4 regions of the Oryzomicrobium terrae genome follow, and region 1 is predicted to be linked to each of the others. Evidence: predicted binding sites of a transcription regulator. Region 1 holds the regulator's gene; each other region holds the start of a gene.
The links. The regulator sigma-54, encoded in region 1, starts transcription at its own class of promoters, with help from an activator protein. The targets are predictions, from matches to a motif close to TGGCACGCTTNCTGCTNA.
Positions count from the first base shown of each region.

Region 2: the regulator sigma-54 is predicted to act here: its motif matches at 3,353-3,370, upstream of aspA (aspartate ammonia-lyase).
Region 3: the regulator sigma-54 is predicted to act here: its motif matches at 2,173-2,190, upstream of OTERR_RS04870 (nitrate reductase).
Region 4: the regulator sigma-54 is predicted to act here: its motif matches at 1,471-1,488, upstream of flgB (flagellar basal body rod protein FlgB).

Region 1 is NZ_CP022579.1:3,468,198-3,472,949, forward strand. It holds gene recA (recombinase RecA) at 1-317, shown strand, start outside; gene recX (recombination regulator RecX) at 348-785, shown strand; gene lptB (LPS export ABC transporter ATP-binding protein) at 792-1,568, shown strand; gene OTERR_RS15685 (RNA polymerase factor sigma-54) at 1,648-3,144, shown strand; gene hpf (ribosome hibernation-promoting factor, HPF/YfiA family) at 3,157-3,477, shown strand; gene ptsN (PTS IIA-like nitrogen regulatory protein PtsN) at 3,733-4,218, shown strand; gene hprK (HPr(Ser) kinase/phosphatase) at 4,187-4,752, shown strand, end outside.
Region 2 is NZ_CP022579.1:2,776,070-2,780,821, reverse strand. It holds gene OTERR_RS12610 (sulfite exporter TauE/SafE family protein) at 1-391, opposite strand, end outside; gene OTERR_RS12605 (dicarboxylate/amino acid:cation symporter) at 494-1,795, opposite strand; gene aspA (aspartate ammonia-lyase) at 1,865-3,295, opposite strand; gene OTERR_RS12595 (MFS transporter) at 3,679-4,752, shown strand, end outside.
Region 3 is NZ_CP022579.1:1,046,232-1,050,983, reverse strand. It holds gene OTERR_RS04870 (nitrate reductase) at 1-2,153, opposite strand, end outside; gene OTERR_RS04865 (ClpXP protease specificity-enhancing factor) at 2,294-2,761, opposite strand; gene OTERR_RS04860 (glutathione S-transferase N-terminal domain-containing protein) at 2,821-3,426, opposite strand; gene OTERR_RS04855 (cytochrome c1) at 3,626-4,336, opposite strand; gene OTERR_RS04850 (cytochrome b) at 4,351-4,752, opposite strand, start outside.
Region 4 is NZ_CP022579.1:967,331-972,082, reverse strand. It holds gene OTERR_RS04495 (flagellar hook assembly protein FlgD) at 1-549, opposite strand, end outside; gene flgC (flagellar basal body rod protein FlgC) at 579-986, opposite strand; gene flgB (flagellar basal body rod protein FlgB) at 1,023-1,436, opposite strand; gene flgA (flagellar basal body P-ring formation chaperone FlgA) at 1,755-2,360, shown strand; gene flgM (flagellar biosynthesis anti-sigma factor FlgM) at 2,532-2,846, shown strand; gene OTERR_RS04470 (flagella synthesis protein FlgN) at 2,881-3,381, shown strand; gene motD (flagellar motor protein MotD) at 3,454-4,332, opposite strand; gene OTERR_RS04460 (flagellar motor protein) at 4,338-4,752, opposite strand, start outside.

The sequences.
Region 1 (4,752 bases):
TAATCGGCAACGAGACCAAGGTCAAAGTGGTGAAGAACAAGGTCTCGCCCCCGTTCCGCGAAGCCATCTTCGACATCCTCTACGGCGAAGGCATTTCCCGGGAAGGCGAGATCATCGACATGGGCGTGGCCCACAAGATCGTCGAGAAGTCCGGCGCCTGGTATGCCTACAACGGCGAGAAGATCGGCCAGGGCAAGGACAACGTGCGCGAGTACCTGCGTCAGCACCCGGAAATGGCCGCCGAGATCGAAGCCAAGGTGCGCGCTGCCGTCGGCGTGGCCTCGCCCACCGGCGTCGCGGCGCCGGCCGAAGCGTAAGGCGGGTTGCGGGGGAGAATGCGCGCGCCGGTGGAACGCACCCTGCGGGAACGGGCGCTCTCCCTGCTCACCCGGCGCGAGCATGCCCGGGCCGAACTGGCGCGCAAGCTGGCGCCCCACGCCGAAAGTAGCGAGGAGCTGGAGCGGCTGCTCGACGAGTTAGCCGCCCGCAAACTGCTGTCCGACAGCCGTTACGCCGAAATGCGCGTCACCGTACGGGCCGGTCGCTACGGCGATCAGCGTCTCCGCCAGGAACTGGCGGCGGTCGGCGTCGATGAAGACACCATCGCCACCGCCCTGGAAAGTACCGACGACGAGCTGTCCCGGGCCCGCTCGGTCTGGCTGAAGAAATTCGGCACCCCTGCCGCGGACGCGGCGGCACGGGCCAAACAAATGCGTTTCCTCGCCCAGCGGGGTTTTTCCATGGAGATCATCCGCCGCGTACTACGTGGCCTCGATGATGAATAAAACCGCATGAAAGCTGCCACCCTGTCCCCTGCCGAGACGGCCTCGCCGGTGCCGCCCAGCCACAGCCGCCTGTCCGCCCACAACCTGAAGAAGCGCTACAAGAAGCGCACTGTGGTTCATGACGTCTCCTTCGACGTGGCCAGTGGCGAGGTAGTGGGTCTGCTCGGCCCTAACGGCGCAGGCAAGACCACCTGTTTCTACATGGTGGTGGGCCTGGTGGCCGCCGACGGCGGCGAGGTTTACCTGGACGAGGCCCGCCTAACCCACCAGCCGATCCACCAGCGCGCCCACCAGGGGCTCTCCTACCTGCCCCAGGAAGCCTCGGTATTCCGCAAGCTGAACGTGGCCGAGAATATTCAGGCGGTGCTGGAACTGCAGAACCTGCCGGAAGACGAGGTGAAGAACCGCCTCGAATCCCTGCTCGACGAACTGCACATCGGCCACTTGCGCGGCACCCTGGCGGTGGCCCTGTCCGGCGGCGAGCGGCGCCGCGTCGAGATCGCCCGGGCCCTGGCCACCAACCCGCGCTTCGTGCTGCTCGACGAGCCCTTCGCCGGGGTGGACCCGATCGCCGTGCTTGAAATCCAGAAGATCATCCGCTTCCTCAAGGCCCGCGGCATCGGCGTGCTGATCACCGACCACAACGTGCGCGAGACCCTGGGCATTTGCGACCGGGCCTATATCATCAACGAAGGACGGGTACTGGCAGCCGGCCGCCCCGACGAGATCGTGCACAACGAAGAAGTGCGCAAGGTCTACTTGGGCGAGCACTTCCGCCTGTAACGGTCCGCGCCATGCTCCTGTTTCACCTCCCCCGCCGCATCGCTGCGCCGCCCCGCCGGGCGGCCTGCTGCCGTAGCCGATGAAACCCAGCCTCCAGCTCAAGCTCTCGCAACACCTGGCGCTCACGCCCCAGTTGCAGCAGTCGATCAAGCTGCTGCAACTGTCGACCCTCGAGCTGAACCAGGAGATCGAGCATTACCTGCTGGAAAATCCGCTACTGGAACGGGAGGACGATTACGAGCCCAGCCCCCCCCCGACCGATGCCGGCTTCGCCGACGCCCCGGGTGGCGCCCTGCCGAACGACCGGGACGAAGCGGACGCCCGTGGCGAGCGTGAGGAGGCGGCGGACCCTGGCGATAGCAACGAATTCAGCGCCGAGAACAACGCCGAAGGTAGCCTCGACGACGGCTGGTTCGCCGAAGGCAGCTACCCGAGCGGCAGTCGCGACAACGATGGCGACGACGAGGGAGATGGCCAGGACATCCAGGCCGCCACTACCAGTCTGAAGGAACACCTGACCTGGCAGTTGGGGCTGATCCCCCTGTCCGACCGGGACCGCAGCCTGGCCTGTTTCCTGGTCGAGGCCCTCGACGACGACGGCTACCTCGACCAGTCCCTGGAAGAACTGGGGGAAGCACTGCCCGCCGAACTGGAGGTCGAGCCGGAAGAGCTGGAGATCGCCCTCAAGCACATCCACAACCTGGAGCCGACCGGGGTGGGGGCCCGCAGCCCTCAGGAATGCCTGGCATTGCAACTCAAGGCGCGTCCCGCCGAACCGCTGCGCAACCTGGCCCTGACCCTGGTGGAAAAATACTTGGACCTGCTGGCCAGCCGCGACTTCACCCGGCTGAAGCGCCAACTGGGCTGCGACGACGATACCCTGAAGGCGGTGCAAACCCTGATCATGGGCCTCAACCCCCGCCCCGGGGCCCAGTACGCGCCCCTGGAAACCCGCTACATCGTGCCCGATGTCATCGTGCGCAAGGTGCGCAACCAGTGGGTGGCGAGCATCAACCCGGACGCCTTCCCGCGCCTGCGGGTCAACCGCCTCTACGCCGACCTGCTGCAGAAGCACCGCACCCGCGGCGACGGTGGCGGCATGTCCGGCCAGTTGCAGGAAGCGCGCTGGCTGATCAAAAACGTGCAGCAGCGCTTCGACACCATCCTGCGCGTCTCCCAGGCCATCGTGGACCGGCAGCGCGCCTTCTTCGACCACGGCGAGGTGGCGATGCGCCCCCTGGTGCTGCGCGAGATCGCCGAGATCCTCGATCTGCACGAATCCACCGTCTCCCGGGTGACCACCCAGAAGTACATGGCCTCGCCCCGGGGCATCTTCGAACTGAAATATTTTTTCGGTAGCCACGTGGCCACCGATACCGGTGGCGCTTGCTCGGCCACCGCCATCCGCGCCCTCATCAAGCAATTGGTGGGGTCGGAAAACGCCAAGAAACCCCTCTCGGATAATCAAATTGCCGATATTCTCGGACAGCAGGGCATTGTCGTAGCCCGCCGGACGATAGCAAAATACAGAGAGGGGATGGGCATTCCAGCGGCCAATCTCCGTAAGTCCCTCTAAAGGAGTAGAACCATGAATCTGCAGATCAGTGGGCATCACCTGGAAGTCACCCCGGCGATCCGTGAATATGTGACCGGCAAACTGGACCGCGTCATCCGTCACTTCGACAACGTGATCGACGTGAGCGTGATCCTGTCGGTCGAGAAGCTGAAGCAAAAGGCCGAAGTGACCGTCCACGTACGCGGCAAGGACATCTTCGTCGAAAGCGAAGATACCGATCTGTATGCCGCAGTCGACAGCCTGATCGACAAGCTGGACCGCCAGATCATCAAGCACAAGCAGAAAATCCAGGATCATCACCGCGACGAGAAGAACATCCCCGTCGCCGAGTGATCTAATCTTGCGGATCGGCCAGGCCCCGACGGGGCCGGCCGTCTGTTCCCTCACGGGCCTTTTTCACGCTTCCGGCAAGCTTTTCGCCCCCGTCAGCGCAACCTTCCGGAAATCCTGTATCCTCCCGGCCACATTGCGTGGTTGGTGCCCAAACGCCCCGGCCCGCTTTCCTTTCCCGGCCCGCCCCGTATTCACAGCCACCGTACTATCCCGTGTGCTCGGGCAGGCTCATTCAACGTCTCCGTGGATCATCCTATGGAGCTCATCGCTAAACTTCTCCCTCCTGAAAACGTCGTCCTGGACCTGGAAGCCACCAGCAAGAAACGGGTCTTTGAACAGGCGGGCATTCTTTTCGAAAACCAGCACGGGGTTGCCCGCGCCACGGTGTTCGACAGCCTGTTCGCCCGGGAAAAGCTCGGTTCGACCGGCCTCGGCCAGGGTGTCGCCATTCCCCACGGCCGCATCAAGGGCCTCAAGGAAGCCGTTGGTGCCTTCCTGCGCCTGACGGCGCCGGTGCCCTTCGATGCGCCCGACGGCAAACCGGTGAACCTGGTGTTCGTGCTCCTGGTGCCGGAACAGGCCACCGAGCAGCACCTGCAGATCCTCTCCGAACTGGCCCAGCGCTTCTCCGACCGGGGCTTCCGCGAGCAGCTGGCGAGCGGCAGCGATCCGGCCGCCCTGCGCGACCTGTTCATCCACGGGGCCTCCCATGCGCCAGATCAGCATCGCGCAGCTGTTTGAGGATCACCGCGACAAGCTCGACCTGACCTGGGTTGCCGCCAGCGGCGCCAAGCGCCATCTCGAACTCAAGGAACGGGGCAACTACGGGGCCGACGTGGTCGGCCACCTCAACCTGATCCACCCGGAGCGCCTGCAGGTGTTCGGCCTGGCCGAGCGGGAATGGTCGCTGCGGGTCGCCCCCCAGCGCCTCAAACAGCAGGTGGACGACCTGATCGCCGCTCACCCCCCCGCCATCATCATTGCCGACGGACTGGAAGTCCTGCCCACCATCCAGGAGGCCTGCGAGGCCACCGGCACGCCCCTGTTCGCCACGCCCAAGCCATGCTCGGCAGTGATCGACCTGCTGCGCATCTACCTGTCGCGCCGCCTGGCCGACACGGTGGCGGTGCATGGCGTGTTCATGGACGTGCTCGGCATGGGCGTGCTGATCACCGGCGACTCCGGCGCTGGCAAGAGCGAACTGGCCCTGGAGCTGATCTCCCGTGGCCATGGCCTGGTGGCCGACGACGTGGTGGAGCTGGCACGTATCGCCCC
Region 2 (4,752 bases), 690 kb from region 1:
TTAGTTCCCGGGTGGCGGCATGGCCCAGGTCCTTGCGCAGGAAGGTGTAGCCGGCCACCACGATCATCAGCACCAGCACCAGGGGCTGCATCGCCTCCCGGGACAGCCAGGCCACCAGAGCCGCGCCCCCCCAGGCCCCAAACAGGGCGGCGCCGGTGGCTGGCAGCACCACCGCCCAGGGGATGGAGACTGCCCGGGCAAAGCGCCATACCGCCGCGCCGGTGCCGGCGATGCTGGAAACCTTGTTGGTGCCGAACAGAGTGGGGATCGGCGTCGCGGGAAATTGGCCGAGCAGCACCGGAATCTGGATGAGGCCGCCGCCACCCACCACGGCGTCCACCATCCCGGCGAAGAAGGCGGCGGGGGCGAGGATGTACCAGTCGAAAGTCATGGCCGGAGAAAAAGAAGCCCGGCAAGACGGTGCCGGGCGAACTGGAGGAGAGGGGCAGGCGGCGGCGCGCGGTGGGCCGCTGCCCGGCAAGGGATGGACCGCTCAGGCGGCTTCGGGGTAGGTCTCGTCCACCACCGGCAGGGACTCTTCGGCATCGGCCTGGTCGGCCGGCACCGGGTCGATGGCGCCTTCCCACTTGGCCACCACGGCGGTGGCGATGGAGTTGCCCAGCACGTTGGTGACGGTGCGGCCCATGTCGAGGAAGTGGTCGATGCCCAGCACCAGCAGCAGGCCGGCTTCCGGCAGGTTGAACATGGGTAGCACGGCGGCCACCACCACCAGGGAAGCCCGGGGCACCCCGGCGATGCCCTTGGAGGAGACCATCAGTACCAGCAACATGGTGATCTGGGCGCCCAGGCTCATCGGGATGTCGTAGGCCTGGGCGATGAACAAGGCCAGAAAGGTGGTGTACATCATCGAACCGTCCAGGTTGAACGAGTAACCCAGGGGCAGGACGAAGCCGGTGACCCGGTTCTTGATGCCGAACTTTTCCAGTTGTTCCATCAGCTTGGGGTACACGGACTCGCTGGAGGCGGTGGAGAAGCCCACCAGGAGCGGGCCGCGCACCAGCTTGAGGAGGCGGAACACGTCCTTGCCCAGCACGGCGAAGCCGGCCAGGATCAGCACACCCCACAGGGCCGCCAGGGCGATGTAGAAGCTGACCATGAACTTGCCGAACACCAGCAGCATGCCCAGGCCGTTGACCGTGATGGCGGCAGCCACGGCGCCGAACACGCCGAAGGGGGCGAAGCGCATCACGTAGTCGGTGACTTTCAGCATCACGTGCACCACCTCGTCCATGGTGTTCACCAGGGAGCGGGCGGTCTGGTTGTGCAGATGGCCCAGGGCGACGCCGAAGAACACGGCGAAGATGAGGATCTGCAGCACCTCGTTGCCGGCCATGGCCTCGATCACGCTCTTGGGAAAGACGTGGGTGATGAAGTCCTTCAGGTTGAGGGCGGCGGTCTTCAGGTTGAGACCAGCGGCGGAGTCGGGCAGGGGTACGTTCAGCCCGTGGCCCGGCTGCAGCACGTTGGCAAAGAGCAGGCCGATGAAGAGGGAACAGAACGAGGCGCAAACGAACCAGCCCAGGGCACGACCGCCGATGCGGCCCACCGCCTTGGCATCGCCCATGTTGGCCAGGCCCGCCACCAGGGTGGCGAAGATCAGGGGCGCGATGATCATCTTGATCAGGCGCAGGAAGATGTCGGTGAGGATGCCGAAGTAACCGGCCAGATCCTTGGCTGCGGCGGCATCCGGCACTATCTCGTGGCAGACGTAGCCGACGACGATGCCGAGGACCAGGGCGACCCCGATCCAGGTGGTCAGCTTGTTCATTTTCATTGCAGGACTCCTCCCCCGGTCAGGCCGGGATGAAATGGGAATGACGTTGATCGTCTCTTCGGTGGGGGATCAGGGCTTGGCGGCAGGGGCGGCAGGAATGGCCCGCGGCCGGGTCAGCACCTCGGGGCGCAGCACTTCGGCCAGGGCTTCCGGGGTCATCAGGCCCTGGCCCAGCACCACCTCGGTGACGCTCTTGCCGCTGCGGAAGGCCTCCGCCGCCACTTCGGTGGCGTTGGCGTAGCCGATGTAGGGGTTCAGCGCGGTGACGATGCCGATGGAGTTCTCGACGCTGGCGCGCAGGGTGTCCCGATTGGCGGTGATGCCGTCCACGCAGCGGTCGGCCAGGGTCAGGCAGCCGGCGCGCAGGTGGTGCACGCTCTTGAACAGACTGTGGGCGATGATCGGCTCGAAGGCGTTGAGCTGGAGCTGGCCGGCCTCGGCGGCGAAGGTGACGGTCTGGTCGTTGCCGATCACTTCATAGGCGATCTGGTTCACCACTTCCGGGATCACCGGGTTCACCTTGCCCGGCATGATCGACGAGCCGGCCTGGCGCGCCGGCAGGTTGATCTCGCCCAGGCCGGCCCGGGGGCCGGAAGAGAGCAGGCGCAGGTCGTTGCAGGTCTTGGACAGCTTCACGGCGACGCGCTTCAGCACGCCGGACAGCTGTACGAAGGCGCCGCAGTCCTGGGTGGCTTCCACCAGGTTGGGGGCGGTCACCACCGGCACGCCGCTCACCTCGGCGAGCAGGCGGCAGACCAGAGGGGCGTAGTCCGGGTGGGCGTTGATGCCGGTGCCGATGGCGGTGGCGCCCAGGTTGATCTCGCGGATCAAGAGGGCCGCTTCCTTGAGGCGCTCCTCGTCCTCGCCGAGCATCACGGCGTAGGTGGAGAACTCCTGGCCCAGGGTCATGGGCACCGCGTCCTGCAACTGGGTGCGGCCCATCTTGAGCACGTCGGCGAATTCGTCGGCCTTGCGCTCGAAGCTGCGGCGCAGGTGGGCCATGGCCTCCACCAGGCGGAAGATGCCTACGTAGGTGGCCAGCTTGAGGGCCGAGGGATACACGTCGTTGGTGGACTGCCCCATATTGACGTGCTCGTTGGGGTGCAGGTGGGCGTATTCGCCCTTGCCGTGGCCGAGGATTTCCAGGGCCCGGTTGGCGATCACCTCGTTGGCGTTCATGTTGGTCGAGGTGCCGGCGCCGCCCTGGATCACGTCCACCACGAACTGGTCGTGCAGCTTGCCGGCGATCAGCTCGCGGCAGGCGGCGACGATGGCGTCGGCCCGGGTGGCGTCGAGCAGGCCGAGCTGCTGGTTGGCGCGGGCGGCGGCCAGCTTGATCTGGGCCAGGGCCCTGATCAGGTCCGGGTAGACGGCGATGGAAATGCCGGTGATGGGAAAGTTTTCCAGGGCGCGCAGGGTATGCACGCCGTAATAGACGTCGGCAGGGACGTTCTTGTCGCCGAGCAGGTCGTGCTCGGAACGGTAGGGGGTGCCGCTCATGGTGTCTCCGGTCTCCTGGTGGTGTGTCGTGGGCCCTCGCAAGGGGGCCTCCAGGTTTTTGCACGGAGCGTGCCAACTGATCGATTTTTTCAAGCGGTTGATTGGAAACCGTTTTTCCTGCGCAACGTCTGGGTGGCGGCCGGATTTCCGGATGGAGTGGCGTTGTGTCGTTCGGAAATCCGAACAGGGTGCGGCCGCAATCGGGTCCGGCACCGCCGCCGCCGGGGTGCGTGGGGTGGGCGCGGGCAGGGGTGAGGATGGGCCTCGGCGCTGCGGTGGGTACCGCGTCCGTCAGGCGAACCTGATACGATAGCCGCCTTTTTCGACTCCCCCTTTCTGAACCCGCCATGGCCGCTGTCGACCCCGCTTCCTCCGGGAATGCCATGAACGCTGAAGAGCGCCGCGCCGGCGTCAGTCTCGCCGCCATCTTCGCCCTGCGCATGCTGGGGCTGTTCCTCATCCTGCCGGTCTTCGCGGTGTACGCGAAAGATCTGCCTTCCGGCCACGATACCGCCCTGATCGGGCTGGCCATCGGCGCCTATGGCATCACCCAGGCCTTCCTGCAAATCCCCTTCGGCATGGCCTCGGACCGTTACGGGCGCAAGCCGGTGATCGTGGTCGGCCTGCTCCTCTTCATCATCGGCAGCATCGTCGCCGCCCTGGCCAGCGACCTGCCCCAGATCATCGTCGGTCGGGTTCTCCAGGGGGCCGGGGCGATTTCCGCCGCCGTCACCGCCCTGGCTGCCGACCTGACCCGGGAATCCCAGCGCACCAAGGTGATGGCCATGATCGGGTCGAGCATCGGCCTGACCTTCGCCGGTTCCCTGGTGCTGGCGCCGCTGCTGTTCCGCACCGTGGGCATGGGCGGCATCTTCTGGCTCACCGCACTGCTCGCCGCCGGCGCCATTGTCGCCGTGCTGGTGGTGGTTCCCGACCCGGAGCGCGAAGCGTCGACCGCCGAGCGTGGTATCGTCCGGGCGCGCTTTGCCGATGTGCTGCGCGACGGTCGCCTGCTACGCCTCAACTTCGGCGTGTTCGCACTGCACCTAATGCAGACCGCCATGTGGGTGGTGGTGCCCGCCGCCCTGGTACGGGTGGGCGACCTGCCCCTGGGGGAACACTGGAAGGTGTACCTGCCGGCGGTGCTGGTGTCTTTCGCCGTGATGGTGCCGGCGGTGATCGCTGCCGAGAAATACGGCCGCATGAAGCTGGTGTTCAACGGTGCCGTGGCGTTGCTGGTGCTAGTGCAGTTCGGCTTCGAGGCTTTCGGCGACTCCCTGACCGGGCTGGCCCTGTGCCTGACCCTGTTCTTCGTCTCGTTCAACGTGCTCGAGGCCACCCAGCCGTCGCTCATCTCGCGCATCGCCCCGCCTCAGGCCAAGGGAGCGGCCCTGGGCGTTTATAATACGACCCAGTCCCTCGGGCTGTTCCTTGGCGGCGCCGTGGGCGGCGCCATC
Region 3 (4,752 bases), 1.1 Mb from region 1:
TGGATCACCGCCAGCTGCCAGGGCAAGGCCGCGGCCTCGATGCGCACCGCAGCGTGCTTGAGTTCCGGTTGGCCGGAAATGGGATCGACGCTGGCTGGCGTCAGGACGTTGGCCCCGGCGCTGGACATGAAGCGCTCGCCCCAATGCATGGGCAGCCAGGCGCTCCCTGGGCGCATGCCGGCATCGCCCTTGACCCGCACGATGATGCTGCCCCGACCGTTGGCGACCCGGGCCAATCCCCCTTCGTCAAGACCGATCTGACGCAGGTCGGCGGGATGTAGGCGCAGCAGGGCTTCTGCTTCCTGGTTGAAGAGGCGCGGTACCGTACCGGTGCGGGTCATACCGTGCCACTGGTCGCGCATGCGGCCGGATAGCAAGGCAAAGGGAAAGGCGGTATCGGTTCGATCCGCCGTGCCTTGGTGGCGGCAAGGCACGAAGCGGGCTCGCCCGGAGGGCGTCTCGAACCGCCCATCGGTATAGAGCCTTGCCGTGCCGCCGCTGGCGCCGACGCGGTAAGGCCATTGCTGGGGGCCTTGCCGCTCCAGGGTGGCGTAACTGAGGCCGCCAATATCGAGATCGCGCCCCTCGGTACTACGGCGGTGTTCGTCGAAGATGGCTTCCGGGTCCGGGTAGTCAAACAGGGCATCGGCTGCCAGCAGGCCCAGTTCACGCCCGAGACGCCGAGCGAAATCGCAGGCGATGGCCCAATCGGCGCGGGCCTCGCCGGCCGGCGGTACGGCAGCACGGACCCGGCTGATGCGGCGCTCCGAATTGGTCACTGTTCCTTCTTTCTCCCCCCAGGTCGAAGCGGGCAGGATCACGTCCGCGTAACGCAGCGTCTCGGCGTCGGCAAAGGCCTCCTGGACCACCACCAATTCAGCCGCAGCCAGGGCCTGGCGCACCTCGGCCTGGTGCGGCAGGGATTGGGCCGGGTTAGTGCAGGCGATCCACACCGCCTTCACGTGACCCCTCTTCAAGCCGGCGAACAGGTCGATGGCCTTCAGCCCTGGCCGGGGTGACAGCCAGGGAACACCCCAGAACCTGGCGATTTCGGCCCGATGGTCCGGGTTGGCCACCTCACGGTGGCCGGGCAGCAGGTGGGCCATCCCCCCCACTTCGCGCCCGCCCATGGCGTTGGGCTGCCCGGTAAGGGAAAAGGGACCGGCACCGGCCCGACCGATCTGGCCGGTGGCCAGGTGCAAGTGGATCAGGGCGACATTGTTGTGACTGCCGTGGGTCGACTGGTTGAGGCCCTGGCAATACAGGGAGAGAGCGGCGCCGGCCTGGGCGAACCAGCGGGCAGCGGTGACGATGTCGGCGGTGGGCACACCGGTGAGGACGGCGGCAGTATCCGGGGCATACTCGCGCACGATCTTGCGCAGGGCGTCGAAGCCTTCGGTGTGGGATTCGATATAGGCCTCATCCAACAATCCTTCCGCGATCATCACGTGCAGCATGCCGTGGTAGAGGGCGATGTCGGTGCCGGGCTTGAGGGCCAGGTGCAGGTCGGCCTGGGCAGCGGTTTCGCTGCGCCGCGGGTCGGCGACGATGACCTTGAGCTTGGGATTGGCCGCCCGGGCATCCTCGATGCGCCGATAGAGGATCGGGTGGGCCACCGCCGGATTGGCACCGGCAATGAACAGACAGTCGGCCAGCGCCATGTCCTCGTAGCTGCAGGGGGGGGCATCTACCCCCAGGGTGAGCTTGTAGCCGGCCGCGGCCGAAGACATGCACAGGCGCGAGTTGGTATCGACGTTGTTGGTGGTGATCAGGGCCTTGGCCAGCTTGTTGAAGACGTAGTAGTCCTCGGTGAGCAATTGCCCGGACAGGTAGAAAGCCACGCTGTCCGGACCATGGGCCCGGACGATCTCGGCGAAGCGCTGCGCGGTATGGTCGAGGGCCTCATCCCACAGCACCCGGCGAGGTGCTCCCCGTCTTCCGTCCTGAGCACGGGATCGCAGTTGCGGGTGCAGCAGCCTGCTCTCGGGACGGGCCGACAAATGCAGGCTGGCGCCCTTGGTACACAAGCGGCCGAAGTTGGCGGGATGGTCCGGATCGCCCCGCACACCGGTAATGCGTTCCTGGTCATGCGCGATCAGAACACCACAGCCGACGCCGCAGTAGCAACAGGTAGATCGGGTTTCATGGGTCATGGCAGTCTCCTGCATCGGCATTGCAACAGCCGTGCCATGCCATAAAACCTGGGAGTGGGCCGGATTGTGCAAAAAAAACGCCCCGGCCAAGGGCACGGGGCGCTTCATGGTGGTGCAATCCACCCAGACTTGTACGGGACTTACTTGATCCGCTGCAAATGAGGGCGACCCGGCTTGGCCGGTGGGTTAGCCGGCGGCTCGGGCTCGACATCCTGAGCCACCGCCGGCGCGTCCTGACCCTGACCGGCGTTCTGGTCATCCAGCTCGTCGACTTCAAAGGCCATGCCGGCACCGTTTTCCCGAGCGTAGATCGCCGCCACGCACTCCACGGCGACAGAGATATCCCGGGCTTGACCACCGAAGCGTGCCTGGAAGGTCACCAGATCGTTGCCCATCTGCAGACGGTTGGTGGCGTCCGGGCTGATGTTCAGGACGATCTGCCCGTCGCGCACAAATTCCATCGGCACCCGGCTGCGACGGTCCACTGCCACAGCCAGATAGGGCGTAAAGCCGTTGTCGCAGCACCACTCGTAGAGGGCACGCAACAGGTAAGGCTTGGTGGACGGCAGAGGTTCCCCCTGCTCGTCGTCGTACTGATCGTCTTGCATGTCTGTCTCCTGTGGTACGGAGAAATCTCGCCCCGTACCGGAGGCCGGTCGAGCCAGCCTTACTTGCGCATCACCTTTTCCGGCGGCGTCAGGGCATCGATGAAGCCCTGGCGGCTGAAGATGCGCTCGGCGTACTTCATCAGCGGCGCCGCCGTCTTGCCCAACTCGATGCCGTAGTGGTCAAGACGCCACAGCAGGGGGGCGATCGCCACGTCAAGCATGGAAAACTCGTCGCCGAGCATGTGCTTCTGCTTGGTGAACATGGGGGCCAGTTCGGTCAGACGGTTACGGATCTCGTTCCGGGCCTTGTCCTTCTCCGCGGCCTTGGCGTTGCTCTTTTCCAGCACTTCCATGTGCACGAAGATCTCGCGCTCCATGCCGGACAGCAGTTGGCGCGAGCGGGCACGCTGGATCGGGTCGGCCGGCATCAGCTGCGGGTGCGGAAAGCGCTCGTCGATGTACTCGTTGATGATGTTCGGCTCGTAGAGGATGAGATCCCGTTCAACGAGCACCGGAACGCGGCCGTAGGGGTTGATGACGGCGATGTCTTCCGGCTTGTTGAAAAGGTCCACGTCGATGACCTGGAAGTCCATGCCTTTTTCGTACAGCACAATCCGGCAACGGTGGCTGAAGGGGCAAGTGGTTCCCGAATAAAGGTTCATCATGTTTCAAGCCCTCACTTTTCTTGGGCCGATCCGTCACTGACACGAACCGGCGATCAACAAACGACTGGATGGGCAGCTATCAGCGCTCCCCCCCATCAAAACGGAAACGGCACCGACGGTTTGGCGATCTGAAGATCACCGTTACCGCCGATGCCGAAGACCAGGGAGAAACTGCTTCCCTGGCTGTGCCTTTTACAGCTTAGTGCACGTCTTTCCAGTACTCACGCTTAAGGGCGTAGGCCGCAACGAACAGTACGGCCAGGAAGGCCAGCACGCCGAGACCGAGCTGCTTGCGGAATTGAGCCTGGGGCTCACCCATCCACACCAGGAAACCGACCAGGTCGGCAACCTGCTTGTCGTAATCGGCCGCAGCCAGCTTACCCGGTACAGCCAGTTCGAGCTTGTGCTCGGCGTTCAGCACCTGGGTACCTTGCAGTTCGTAGAGGATGTGCGGCATGCCGACGTTCTCGAACACCACGTTGTTCCAGCCGGTGGGACGGTTCTCATCCCGGTAGAAAGAACGCAGGTAGGTGTACAGCCAGTCGGCACCGGAACCATGCTCAGAAGCGCGGGCCCGTGCAATCACGGACAGATCCGGCGGAGTTGCGCCAAACCACTTCTTGGCTTCGTCCGGACGGATACCGACACGCATCGGCTCACCGATCTTCTCGGCGGTGAACATCAGGTTGTCCTTGATCTGCTCTTCGGTCAGACCGAGTTCGGTCAGACGGTTGTAGCGGACGTAGGACGCACCATGGCAGTTCAGGCAGTAGTTCACGAACAGCTTGGCACCGTTTTGCAGCGCCGCCTTGTCTCCCTGAACATCGGGAGCCTTGTCGAGATGGACTTCCCCGCCGCTAGCAAAAGCGAGAAGGGGAACGAATAGCAATGCAGTAAGAAGTTTTTTCATGGTGTGCATCCCGGTTACTTCGTCACACGGTCCGGTTCGGGGCTGTACTTGTCGATCTTCGACCACCAGGGCATGGTGAGGAAGAACAGGAAGTAGTACAGGCTGAGGATCTGAGCGACAGGAGCGCCCGGGATCACGCCGAAGAACGCGTAGGACGGCGGCTGGGTACCGAGGAAGCCAAGAATGCCGAAGGCGATCACGAAAATCGTCAGCAGAGTCTTGAAGATCGGGCCACGGTAACGGATCGATTTGACCGGGCTGCGATCAAGCCAGGGCAGGAAGGCCAGGATGACCACACCGGCGCCCATGGCAACCACCCCCCAGAACTTGGCGTCAAGACCAAGGATCGGCCACACCATCGCACGCAGCAGGGAGTAGAACGGGGTGAAGTACCACACCGGCGCAATGTGCGGCGG
Region 4 (4,752 bases), 1.0 Mb from region 1:
GCCACCCTGGGTCGCACTCACCTCGAAGGTATAGTTCCCCTGAGGCAGGGCCTCACCATCGCTATTCTTGCCATCCCAGATAAAGGCAAAGCTGCCGGCGGAGTTGGCTCCCAGCTGCTCGGTTGCCACCACTTCACCCGCGGCGTTCTTGATCGAAACCGTCACGGCATCGGCAGCAGCGCCCAACTCCACCCCCCCCATCGCCCCCTTCTCGCCCAGGGCCAGATCGGAGCCCGGCACCAGTACATGCCGCCCGAGCAACGAGGCGCTCTGCATGGCCTGCGCCGAGTTATACAACCCCATCATCTGGGTCATGGTGGTATTGAGCTTTTCGATACCGCTGACCGTGTTGATTTGCGCCAGTTGCTGGGTCATCTGGGCATTGTCCAGGGGATTCATCGGATCCTGGTTCTGCAACTGGGTGACGAGCAGCTTGAGAAAGCGGTCCTGCATTTCCTCAGTGGCGCTTTTCTTCGTCGACGAGGTGGACTGGCGGTAAGCCGCCAGGACGTCGTCCGTCTGGCTGGTGGAGTTTTGCACGGTTGCCATGATGAATTCCTATCGAAGAGTCGGCGGCCTTACTGGCCCAGGGTCAGGGTGCGCAGCAGCAAGGTCTTGGCCGTATTCATGACTTCGGTATTGGTCTGGTAGGAGCGCGAAGCAGAAATCATGTTGGTCATTTCTTCGACCACATCCACATTGGGCATGGTCACGTAGCCATCGGCATTGGCCGCTGGGCTGCGCGGGTCGTAGACGAGCCGGTGCGGCGCTGCGCTATCCACGACCTGTTGCACCTTGACCCCCATGGACGCCTGGGTCGTCCCCATCGGAGTGGCCTCGAACACCACCTGCTTGGCCTTGTAGGGCTGGCCATCGGCGGACACCAGGGAATCGGCGTTGGCCAGGTTACTGGCCACGGTATTAAGCCGCATCGACTGGGCAGTGAGTGCGCTGCCGGCAATATTGAAAACGCTCAACATGCTCATGATTCAGATTCCTGTTCGTCGTCCGGGCGCGCCGGATCAGCCGTTGTTGCTTTGCACGGCGGTCTGCATGGTGCGGAACTGGCCGGTAAGGAAGGTCACGGCCGCCTCGTAGTGCAGCGAGTTGTCGGCAAAAGCGGCGCGCTCGGTATCCATATCGACGGTATTCCCATCCACACTCGACTGGGTATCGCGGCGGTACAGCACCGGGAACGGTGAGGGCGTACCGGTGCCGGCCAGATGGCGCGCATTGGTGCGGGACAGATCGACGCCGCTGCTCTGATTCTTGCCCGCCAGGGAGTCCGCCAGAACCGACTGAAAATCGATGTCCCGCGCCTTGTAGTGGGGGGTATCCGCGTTGGCGATGTTGGCCGCCAGGATCTGCTGGCGCTGGGCGCGCACGCCGAGCGCCTGGCGCTGGACGTTGATGAGCTGATCGAGCTTATTGGCCACGGTACCCTCGCGGAGAAATTTGACTGACTCTCCTTAAGCGGATTTCATGCCAGCCCCATTCCTTGCCGTGCTACCGCCCTCCAGCCTTGCGCCCCAGGCCGCCGCAAGCCTCCTGCTTATCCCTGCAAATCGGCAAACCATTCTCCGCCACCTTACCGGCGGCAAGTTTTGCCGGGAACGGGATTGCTGGGGCACAATGCCCCTTGCCCCCACCCTCCTGCCTCCGTTATGCGCCGCTTGCTTGCCTTGCTGTTCACCGCCCTGCCAGTTCTAGCCTCGACACCTGCCCACGCCCAAAACACGGGTATGGAGGCCGTGGTGATCAACGCTGTCGACCGGTTCCTGGCGACCCAGACACAGGGCCTGCCAGGCCGAGTCACCACCCGTATCGGCGCGCTCGATCCTCGTACTCAGCTGAGCCCATGCCCGACAGTTGAGGCATTTTTACCGAATGGAGCCCGCCTCTGGGGGCGCAGCACCGTGGGGGTACGCTGCAACGCTCCAGCAGGATGGACCGTCTTTGTCCCGGTTACCGTGAGCGTGGCCGGCAACTACCTGGTGGCCGCACGGCCCCTGGCACCCAATCAGCCCCTGCAGGCTGCGGACGTGGCCTTGGCCAGTGGCGATCTGGCCGCCTTGCCCGCAGGCGTCATCACCGACGTCAATCAATTGGCGGGTAAAAGCTTACGCAACAGCATCGCCGCAGGTCAGCCGATTCGTGGCGACCAGTTAATCGCTCCACTGGTTGTACGCCAAGGCCAACCCGTCAAATTGATCTCCCAAGGCGCGGGATTTTCCGCCAGCGCCGACGGCACAGCGCTCTCCAACGCTGCCGAGGGGCAGATGGCACAAGTACGGACAGGCAACGGTCAAACCGTCAGCGGCATCGCCCGAGAAGGCGGCATCGTAGAACTCAGTTACTGATTGCAGATCGGGCCCGACAAGCGACCGGCCCGCCTGCCCCGTAATCCGCTACAATTACAGCGGGTTCGTTACCGGTTGCCGTGTTCGGCATCGGAATATGTTCGATGGGCCTCAAGTTTCTCGCTTTTTTGCCGATAGAATTTGCAAGGAAACTATTTTCAGAGGCCTACCGTGAAAATCTCACCCTCTGCCACTCCTCCCGCCAGCACCTCTAGTGGCTACGCCGCTACCGATGTGCGCACCCGGCAACAGACCCGCACCGCCGAAGCCTCTTCGGGCGAGGACGTTCGGGTCAGCCTGTCGCGCAGCGAGGATACGGCACAAACCGACTCACCCTTCGATGCAGGCCGAATTGCGGCGATCCGCCAAGCCATCAGCGAAGGTCGCTTTTCGATCAATTCCGGCGCCATTGCCGACCGACTGCTGGACACCGCCCGGGAACTGATTCAAGGCAGCCCGGGACGGGCGAGTGGTCGCCAGGCCTGACTAGCGCCAAGCCGCGCTGCCATCCTCCATCGCCATGGGACTGCTTCCACCATCTTCCGCTGCCGACACCTTTGCCAGCACGCTCTCCCAAGAAGTGGCAGCCGTAACGCAGTTTGCCGCCTTGCTCGAGAGCGAGCAGGCCGATCTGAGCGCCGGGCGTGTGGATGCATTGGAAGATATCGTTGCCGCCAAAGCACTGCTGGTCCAACAGCTCAACCAATTCGCGGAACAACGTAACCGCCTGATTCAATCCCAGGGGTACACGGCAGATCGCGAGGGAATCGACGCCTGGCTTGCTGCCCACGGAACACCGGCAATACGCCATACCTGGGCACAACTGCAACACCAGGCGCAACGGGCCAAGCAACTCAACGAGCAGAACGGGCAGTTGATCGCCCTACGCATGCAAAACACCAGCGGCGCATTACAGGTACTCCTCCAACGCAACCAAGCCCCCGCCGCAGACGTTTATGGTCCGGACGGCCAAAGGCTCGGGGGTGGCGGGACCGGCAGCCGCCTGATTGATTCGGTCTGACGCCTCATCTCTCGAATACAAAAACAGAACGCCTCCACTGGAGGGCGTTCTGTTTTATCCCATAAAGAAGACCTAGCGTCCCCCGCTCCCGGCACCGCCGTCAAGGGCCGCGCCCACTGCCGAAGCCGCCGCCGGGGACGGGGTCACGCCATCGCCGCTAACCGGGGCAGAGGGCGGCGCAGCCGGCGGTGGCACTTCTGGCTCGGCGGGAATTGCCGATTCGATCAAGATGGAAACCCGCCGATTACGTGCCCGCCCCTCTTGAGTGTCATTGCCCTCGACTGGCCGGTGCTCGCCGTAGCCAATGGCCGTCAGCCGCTGGGGCGACACCCCGGCATCAGCAAAGAGGCGCAGCACCGTGGTGGCACGCACCGCCGACAATTCCCAGTTGGAGGGATACAAGGCCGTGCGGATCGGCACATTGTCGGTATGCCCCTCGACCACGATTGGAAACTCGGTCGGTGCCAGCACTTCGCCAACCATGCGCAACGCCTGGGCCGACGTCGGCTCCAGTTGCGCCTGCCCTGGGGAAAACAGCACGCTGTCGGCGATTTCGATGGTCACCCCCTTGTCGGTTTCCACCAGCCGAACCTTGCCCTGTCGAACCAAGGGGGCTAGAGCCCGGAAGATGTCCTGGGCCACGTTGCGCATCTTGTCGCGCTGGGCTTGCCGACGCGCAGCAGTCTGCGGATCCTGTTTGACCACGATCTGCTTGATCGAGGCGTTGGGCGGCGTAACGATGTTCATCTGCCCTGCACCGACTACTTGAACGTTGCGGAAGGCCGAGACCAGAGAGTCGGATAAAACCCGGTACTTACCCTCGTTCACCGAGGAAATGGCATACATCACCACGAAGAAGGCAAACAGCAAGGTGATGAAGTCTGCGTAGGAAACGAGCCAGCGTTCGAGATTCTCGTGCTCCTCCTCGTGGCCACGCCGCCGCCGTGCCATGACCGTCAGCCCAAGTAGCCGCGCATGCGGCCTTCGATGATGCGCGGATTATCCCCGTTGGCGATCCCCACTAGGCCGTCCACGAACATTTCCCGCGCGGTCACCAGGCGGCCGACATAGGCCAGCAGTTTTTTCGACATGGGGATCAAGACCAGGTTAGCCATGCCAACCCCGTAAATCGTGGCAACAAAGGCCACAGCGATACCGGCCCCAAGCTTGGAGGGGTCGGTCAGGTTTTCCATCACGTGGATCAAGCCCATCACTGCGCCAAGAATGCCGATGGTGGGCGAATAGCCACCTGCCGATTCCCACACTTTTGCCGCCAGCTTGAGATCGTTTTCATAAGCGCCGATCTCGACTTCGAGCACTTCACGCAGCCGCTCCGGCTCGGCGCCATCCACCAGCAGTTGCAGGCCTTTG